DNA from 2 places in the Bradyrhizobium sp. CCBAU 11361 genome. Region 2 is predicted to be linked to the other one. Evidence: predicted binding sites of a transcription regulator. Region 2 holds the regulator's gene; the other holds the start of a gene.
The links. Region 2 encodes PhoB, which activates phosphate uptake and scavenging genes when phosphate is short. Its sites were predicted from a motif close to TGTCATNNANCTGTCAT; they were not measured.
Positions count from the first base shown of each region.

Region 1: a site for PhoB is predicted at 2,073-2,089, ahead of XI08_RS28420 (DUF47 domain-containing protein). Genes of this name have one in related genera too.

Region 1 is NZ_LBJZ01000188.1:29,700-33,908, forward strand. It holds gene sugE (quaternary ammonium compound efflux SMR transporter SugE) at 56-370, shown strand; gene XI08_RS28415 (inorganic phosphate transporter) at 363-1,370, opposite strand; gene XI08_RS28420 (DUF47 domain-containing protein) at 1,386-2,030, opposite strand; gene XI08_RS28425 (branched-chain amino acid ABC transporter permease) at 2,188-3,156, opposite strand; gene XI08_RS28430 (branched-chain amino acid ABC transporter permease) at 3,158-4,021, opposite strand; gene XI08_RS28435 (ABC transporter substrate-binding protein) at 4,089-4,209, opposite strand, start outside.
Region 2 is NZ_LBJZ01000200.1:218,706-222,914, forward strand. It holds gene XI08_RS44590 (aspartate aminotransferase family protein) at 1-844, opposite strand, end outside; gene XI08_RS44595 (GcrA family cell cycle regulator) at 1,300-1,809, shown strand; gene phoB (phosphate regulon transcriptional regulator PhoB) at 2,034-2,741, opposite strand; gene phoU (phosphate signaling complex protein PhoU) at 2,764-3,480, opposite strand; gene pstB (phosphate ABC transporter ATP-binding protein PstB) at 3,492-4,209, opposite strand, start outside.

The sequences.
Region 1 (4,209 bases), on a different contig from region 2:
CTTTTCATCAGCATATCAGCCGCGGGGACGACCCTGCCTTGCACGGAGGGTCGTCATGGCCTGGAGCATCCTGTTCGTCGCCGGTCTGCTCGAGATTACCTGGGCGATCGGCCTGAAATATACTGAGGGTTTCACCAGGCTTGTTCCGTCCGTCATCACGCTCGCGGCGATGGCCGGCAGCGTCATCCTGCTCGGACTCGCCCTCAAATCGCTGCCCGTCGGAACCGCCTATGCGGTGTGGACCGGCATCGGCGCGGTCGGCACCGCGACACTTGGCATCATCCTGTTCGGCGAGCCGGCCACGGCATTCCGGCTTGCCAGCATCGGGCTGATCGTCGCCGGCATCGCCGGGCTGAAATTCGTCACCTGACGAAGATCTTGACCGCCCACCAGGTCAGCGCCGCCACGATCGCGGAGGCCGGGATCGTGATCACCCAGGCATAGACGATCGAGCTGGCGACGTTCCAGCGCACCGCGGAGACCCGGCGGGCCGCGCCAACGCCCACGATCGCGCCGGTGATGGTGTGGGTGGTCGAGACGGGAACCCCGAGGAAGGTCGCCATGAACAGGGTCACGGCGCCGCCGGTTTCGGCGCAAAAGCCCTGCATCGGGGTCAGCTTGGTGATGCGCAGGCCCATGGTGCGGACGATGCGCCAGCCGCCCATCAGCGTGCCCAGCGCCATCGCCGCCTGGCAGGACAGCACCACCCAGAACGGCACCGAGAATTCGCTGCCAAGGTGGCCCTGCGAATAGAGCAGCACGGCGATGATGCCCATGGTCTTCTGCGCGTCGTTGCCGCCATGGCCTAGCGAATAGAGCGAGGCGGAGGCGAATTGCAGGATGCGGAAGGCGCGGTCGACCGCGAACGGCGTCGAGCGCACCGAGGCCCAGGACACGATCGCAACCAGCATCATCGCCAGCAGGAAGCCGACCAGCGGCGACAGCACGATGGCGAGCACGGTCTTGGTCAATCCGCTCCAGACCGCCGCCGAAATCCCCGCTTTGGCCATGCCGCCGCCGATCAGGCCGCCGATGAGCGCGTGGGACGACGAGGACGGAATGCCGAGCGCCCAGGTCACGAGGTTCCAGACGATGGCGCCGACGAGGGCCGCGAAGATCACCTGGGCATCGACGATCGAGGGATCGATGATGCCGGTGCCGATGGTCTGGGCGACGTGCAGCCCGAACACCATGAAGGCGACGAAATTGAAGAACGCGGCCCAGACCACCGCGAATTGCGGCCGCAGCACGCGGGTCGAGACGATGGTCGCGATCGAATTGGCGGCGTCGTGCAGGCCGTTCAGGAAGTCGAACAGCAGCGCGACGGCGATCAGTCCGACCAGGACGGGAAGACCCAACGCAGCATCCACGGCGAGGCCCCTGCCCTAAACTTGCTCGATGACGATGCTGTTGATTTCGTTTGCGACGTCGTCGAAGCGATCGGCGACCTTTTCGAGATGGTCGTAGATCTCGACGCCGACGATGAAATCCATCGCGCTGCCGTCGCGATGCTTGAGGAACAGCTCCTTCATCCCGATGTCGTGGAGATCGTCGACCCGGCCCTCGAGCTTGGTCAGCTCTTCGGTGATCGCGGTCAGCATGGCGACGTTCTTGCCGATCTGCTGCATCAGGGGCAGCGCACGGCCGACCAGATTGGCGCATTCGATCAGCAGCGCGCCGATCTCGCGCATCGGCGGCTCGAAGGCGCGGACCTCGAACAGCATCACGGCCTTAGCGGTCTGCTGCATCTGGTCGATGGCGTCGTCCATCGAGGTGATGAGGTTCTTGATGTCGCCGCGGTCGAACGGCGTGATGAAGGTGCGGCGCACCGCCGTCAGCACCTCACGGGTGATGTTGTCGGCATCGTTCTCGAACTGGTTGACGCGCTGGCAATAAACCGGCGTCTCCTCGCCCCCGTTGAGCATGCCCTGGAGCGCGATCGAGCCCTGGATCACGGTCTGGGCATGGCGGTCGAACAGGTCGAAGAACCGTTCTTCCTTGGGCAGGAAAGCGCGAAACCATCGCATCATGGGGATAGACTACCGGTTGGAAATGGCCCGGCCCGGGAGGGCCGTCACGAAACTGTCATAGACCATTTTCGATCCGCGCGCGCACTACCTCACGCCCGCGGAACCGGGATCATCCACCGCTTTCACTCAACCAGCAAACTGACGTTAAATCAATTACTTAGAGCGAACGCCGGAAGTAATGCGCGATTTCGCCGATGACGCCGCGGCGGAAGGTGAGCACGCAGATCACGAAGATCGAGCCCTGGATCACCGTCACCCACTGGCCGAAGCTCGCCAGATATTGCTGCATGGCGATGATCACGAAGGCACCGACCACCGGTCCGAAGATGGTGCCGAGCCCCCCGACCAGCGTCATCAGCACGACTTCGCCCGACATCGTCCAGTGCACGTCGGTGAGCGAGGCATTCTGCGCCACGAACACCTTCAGCGATCCGGCGAAGCCGGCCAGCGTGCCCGACAGGACGAAGGCCATGAACTTGTACTGGTCGGTCCGGTAGCCGAGCGAGATCGCGCGCTGCTCGTTCTCGCGGATCGACTTCAGCACCTCGCCGAACGGCGAGTTGATGATGCGGAAGATCAACAGGAAGCCGGCGAGGAAGCCGACCAGCACGACATAGTACAGAACCGTCGGCTTGGTGAGATCGAGGACGCCGAACATGCGCCCCTGCGGAATGCCCTGGATGCCGTCCTCACCATGGGTGAACGGCGCCTGGAGGTAGATGAAGTACAGCAGCTGCGACAGCGCCAGCGTGATCATCGAGAAATAGATGCCCTGGCGGCGGATCGAGATGTAGCCGGTGATGATCGAGAGCACGAAAGCCGCAGCGATACCGACTAGAATGCCGAGCTCCGGCGGCAACGCCCACACCTTCAGCGCATGCGCGCTGCAATAGCCCGCCGTCCCCAGGAACATCGCGTGGCCGAACGACAACAGGCCGCCATAGCCGATCAGAAGATTGAAGGCGCAGGCGAGCAACGCGAAGCACAGCGCCTGCATCACGAAGAACGGATAGACCCCCGTGAACGGGACCGACGCCAGCAGCAGCGCCATCACCACAAACACGATCATCTCGTCGCGCATCGCGCGCGGGGTCGCCCGCAGCGTATCGTCCGTCAAGGCTGTCATATCAGGCCGCCCTTCCCGTCAATCCCGTTGGCTTCACCAAGAGCACCAGCACCATCAGCACGAACACGACGGTGTTGGAGGCCTCGGGGTAGAAATACTTGGTCAGGCCCTCGATCACGCCGAGCGCGAAACCGGTGATGATCGAGCCCATGATCGATCCCATGCCGCCGATCACCACCACGGCGAACACGACGATGATGAGGTCGGCGCCCATCAGCGGCCGGACCTGGTTGATCGGCGCCGAGAGCACGCCCGCGAGCGCGGCAAGGCCAACGCCGAGACCGTAGGTCAGCGTGATCATGCGCGGCACGTTGATGCCGAAGGCGCGGACCAGCGTCGGATTTTCGGTGGCGGCGCGCAGGTAGGCGCCGAGCCGCGTCTTCTCGATCAGGAACCAGGTCGCCAGACACACGACCAGCGAGAAGACGACGACCCAGCCGCGATAGATCGGCAGGAACATGAAGCCGAGATTCATGCCGCCCTTGAGCTGGTCCGGAATGGCGTACGGCAGGCCGGAGGAGCCGAAATAGTTCTGGAACAGGCCCTGCACGATCAGCGCGATGCCGAAGGTCAGGAGCAGGCCATAGAGATGGTCGAGCCCGGTCAACCATTGCAGCATGGTCCGCTCCAGGATCATGCCGAAGATGCCGACGATGATCGGCGCCAGCAGCAATGCCCACCAGTAGTTGATGCCGCCGAGGTTCAGCAGGAAGTAGGCGACGAAAGCGCCCATCATGTAGAGCGCGCCGTGGGCGAAATTGATGATGTTGAGCATGCCGAAGATCACGGCAAGACCGAGACTGAGCAGCGCGTAGAACGAGCCGTTGATCAGTCCCACCAGTAGCTGTGCGTAGAGAGCCTGCATCAGGATTAGCTTCCGCCACCAAAATGAAAGCCCGCCGGCGGCACGACCGCCCGGCGGGCCACGAGAGTTACTTCTTCACCAGCGGACAGACGCTCTCGGAGAGCGGCCGGAACGCCTGGTCCGCGGGAACGGTGCCCACCAGCTTATAGTAGTCCCACGGCCCCTTCGATTCCGAAGGCTTCTTGACC
Region 2 (4,209 bases):
GCGGATTGCCGCCGAAGGTCGAGCCGTGCGAGCCGGGACCCATGCCGGCCGCCGCATCCGCGGTCGCCAGGATCGCGCCGATCGGGAAGCCGCCGCCGAGCGCCTTGGCCAGCGACATCACGTCAGGTGTGACGCCGGTGCGGCGATGCGCGAAGAGATCGCCGGTGCGGCCCATGCCGGTCTGCACCTCGTCGAAGGCGAGCAGCAAGCCCTTCTCATCGCAGAGTTGGCGCAATGCCTTGAGGAACGCAGGCGTTGCGGAACGTACGCCGCCCTCGCCCTGGATCGGCTCGATCAGGATGCCGGCGGTCTGCGGACCGATCGCTTTCTTGACGGCCTCGATGTCGCCATGCGGCACCTGATCGAAGCCATCCATCGGCGGACCAAAACCTTCGAGATATTTTGCGGATCCCGTTGCAGCCAGCGTCGCCAGCGTGCGGCCGTGGAAGGCGCCTTCGAAGGTGATGATGCGGTAGCGATCCGGATGCCCCTTGGAGAAGTGGTGATGGCGGACCAGCTTGATCACACCTTCCAGCGCCTCGGCGCCGGAATTGCAGAAGAACACGAAGTCCCCAAAGCTCTCATTGCACAGGCGCGTAGCGAGCTTCTCGCCATCCGGGCTCTGAAAAAGGTTCGACATGTGCCAGAGTTTCGTCGCCTGCTCCTGCAGCGCCTTGACCAGCGCAGGATGGGCGTGGCCGAGCGCGTTCACCGCGACGCCGGACGTAAAATCGAGATAGCGATCGCCATTGGTCGCAATCAGCCAGCAGCCTTCGCCGCGCTCGAAACCGAGGTCGGACCTGGCGAAAACGGGAAGCAAATGCGGCGCTGCGCTGCTAGTCATGACGGTCACTTGATGTTGCGGACGGTGTGAGCGTGCATTGCGCAACGCACCATTGACCGGCCCGGAAAACGAAACGTGCCGCCTTTTAAGGGCGGCACGTGACACTATCTTATGCTTGGTGAAACCGGTGTCAATGCCGCCCGAAAGCCTCGCGAAACGCTGAATCCGTAGTCTTGCGGTGCCAAATTTGCCGGATTTTGGCCACGGAACATGTGGAAGCGAGTCGGCTGACTCTTGCGCGTGAGTCACGCCATATTGTAGCGTTTGGCTTGTCAGATACGACATCTCGTGCAGCAGTTCTGATCCTCTAAGTCCTCATGTACCGGCGTAAACGTTCGGGCGCATCTGGTGTGCCCGGCGAGCCTTAAGGGATTCTGACGGCACGGGTTTTTCGAGGCTTAGGCATTCGCCGCGAGGCGCCAGGATGGCAGCCGCACGGCGAGGGAAAGGGTGCAATGACGGTTTTGACCTGGTCCGACGATCGCGTCGAGCAGTTGAAAAAGCTCTGGGAGGCCGGATTATCGGCCAGCCAGATCGCAGCCGAGCTCGGCAATGTGACCCGTAATGCCGTGATCGGCAAGGTGCACAGGCTCGGCCTGTCCGGCCGCGCCAAGAGCCCGTCATCGGCGGCTCCGCGGCCGCGCAAGGCGCGCCCCGCGCAGCACATGATGCGGGTGAGCCGCCCCATTGCGCGCGGCAACACCGCGCTGGCGCAGGCCTTCGAGGTCGAGGTGGAGGCCGAACCGGTCACCTACGACAACGTGGTGCCGATGAGCCAGCGGCTGTCGCTGCTGGAGCTGAACGAGGCGACCTGCCACTGGCCGGTCGGCGATCCCTCGAGCGCGGATTTCTTCTTCTGCGGCGGCAAGGCGCTGTCGGGCCTGCCCTACTGCGCCCAGCACTCGCGCGTGGCGTATCAGCCGGCCGCGGATCGCCGGCGCGCACCGGCCAAGCCCTCGCGGTGAGTTTAAGCCCGCGCTGCTAGTGTCGCGCGATGACGGCTCAAAATACTCCGTGCCGTCCCGGCGAAGGCCGGGACCCATACCGCGAGGTCTATCGACTCGTCCGCGGTGCCAATTCCGAACAACTCGTCTTCGCCAAACCACTTCCTGTGGTTATGGGTCCCGGCCTTCGCCGGGACGACCACTGAGTTTGCGGTCGCACTCAGCCCTAAAACATCCGCACAGGCTTACGTCTGCTCCGCCTTCGCAAAGCGATCATCCAGCGCGTAGCCGGCGCCGCGGACGGTGCGGATCGGGTCCTGCTCGCGGCCGAGATTGAGCAGCTTGCGCAGGCGGCCGATATGGACGTCGACGGTTCGCTCGTCGATGTAGATGTCGCGGCCCCAGACGCTGTCGAGCAGCTGCTCGCGCGAGAACACGCGGCCGGGATGCTCCAGGAAGAACTCCAGCAGGCGATATTCGGTCGGGCCGAGGTCGATCGGCCGGCCCGAGCGCGCCACGCGGCGCTTGTCGCGATCGAGCTCGATGTCGCCATAGGCGAGCACGGTGGCGAGCCGCTCGGGGCTGGCGCGCCGCAGCAGGCCCTTCACGCGCGCCAGCAGCTCCGGCACCGAGAACGGCTTGACGATGTAATCGTCCGCGCCGGTCGCAAGACCCCGCACCCGCTCGCTCTCCTCACCGCGCGCGGTGAGCATGATGATCGGCAGCTGCTTGGTCTCGGGCCGGGTCCGTAGCCGCCGGCACAGCTCGATGCCCGACAGTCCCGGCAGCATCCAGTCGAGCACGATCAGATCGGGGATATGTTCCTTGAGGCGGGTGTCGGCGTCGTCGCCGCGCATCACCGTCTCGACGTCATAGCCGTCGCCTTCGAGGTTGTAGCGGAGAAGCTCGGTGAGAGCTTCCTCGTCCTCAACCACCATAATGCGTGCGCCCATGGTGTCGTCGCTCCTTGCGTCTTCAGGTATTCGGGACCGTCGTGGCGAAGGTCGTCATGTCGCCCTTCGGCCGCTTGTCGGTGATCGCCTGGCCCTCGATCATGTAGAACACGGTCTCGGCGATGTTGGTGGCGTGGTCGCCGATCCGCTCGATGTTCTTGGCGCAGAACATCAGATGGATGCAGAACGAGATGTTGCGCGGATCCTCCATCATGTAGGTGAGGAGCTCGCGGAACAACGAGGTGCAGATGGCGTCGACTTCCTCGTCGCCCTTCCACACCGCCATCGCCGCCGGCAGATCGTGCGCGGCATAGGCGTCCAGCACCGACTTGACCTGCTGCTGCACGAGGTCGGTCATGTGCTCGAGGCCGCGGAACAGCTTGAGCGGATGGAAATCCGTCTCCAGCGCCGCGACGCGCTTGCCCATGTTCTTGGCGAGGTCGCCGATGCGCTCGAGATCGGTCGCAACGCGCATGGCGCCGACGATCTCGCGCAGATCGACCGCCATCGGCTGGCGGCGGGCGATGGTGAGCACGGCGCGCTCCTCGATGCGCTTCTGCAGCGCGTCGAGCTCGGTGTCGGTGGCGACCACGCGCTGGCCGAGCGCGACGTCACGGCGGATCAGCGCGTCGACGGAATCGACGATCATGCGCTCGGCAATCCCGCCCATCTCGGCGACGAGCCGGGTGAGCTCCTGGAGGTCGGTGTCGAAGGCCTTTGCGGTATGTTCAGAACCCATGTCCCGTCTCCTCAGCCGAACCGGCCGGTGATGTAATCCTGCGTGCGCCGGTCGCTCGGCGACGTGAAGATCTTGCTGGTGTCGTCGAACTCGATCAGCTCGCCGAGATACATGAAGGCGGTCTTGTCGGAGACGCGCGCCGCCTGCTGCATGTTGTGGGTGACGATCGCGATCGTGTAGTTCTCGGACAGTTCCTGGATCAGCTCCTCGACCTTGGCGGTCGAGATCGGGTCGAGCGCCGAGCAGGGCTCGTCGAACAGGATCACCTCGGGCCGCACCGCGACGGTGCGGGCGATGCAGAGGCGCTGCTGCTGGCCGCCGGAGAGCGACAGGCCGGAGGCGTTGAGCTTGTCCTTGACCTCGTTCCATAGCGCGCCGCCGCGCAGCGCCTTCTCGACGCGGTCGTCCATCTCGGACTTCGAGATCTTCTCGTAGAGGCGGATGCCGAAGGCGATGTTCTCGTAGATCGTCATCGGGAACGGCGTCGGCTTCTGGAACACCATGCCGACGCGGGCGCGCAGCAGATTGAGGTCGAGCTTGCCGTCGAGGATGTTGGTCTGGTCGAGCATGAGCTGGCCGGTGGCGCGCTGGCCCGGGTAGAGGTCGTACATCCGGTTGAAGATGCGCAGCAGGGTCGACTTGCCGCAGCCCGACGGGCCGATGAACGCCGTGACGCGGTTGGCGCCGAGCGTCAGGTTGATGTTCTTCAGCGCGTGGTGCTCGCCGTAA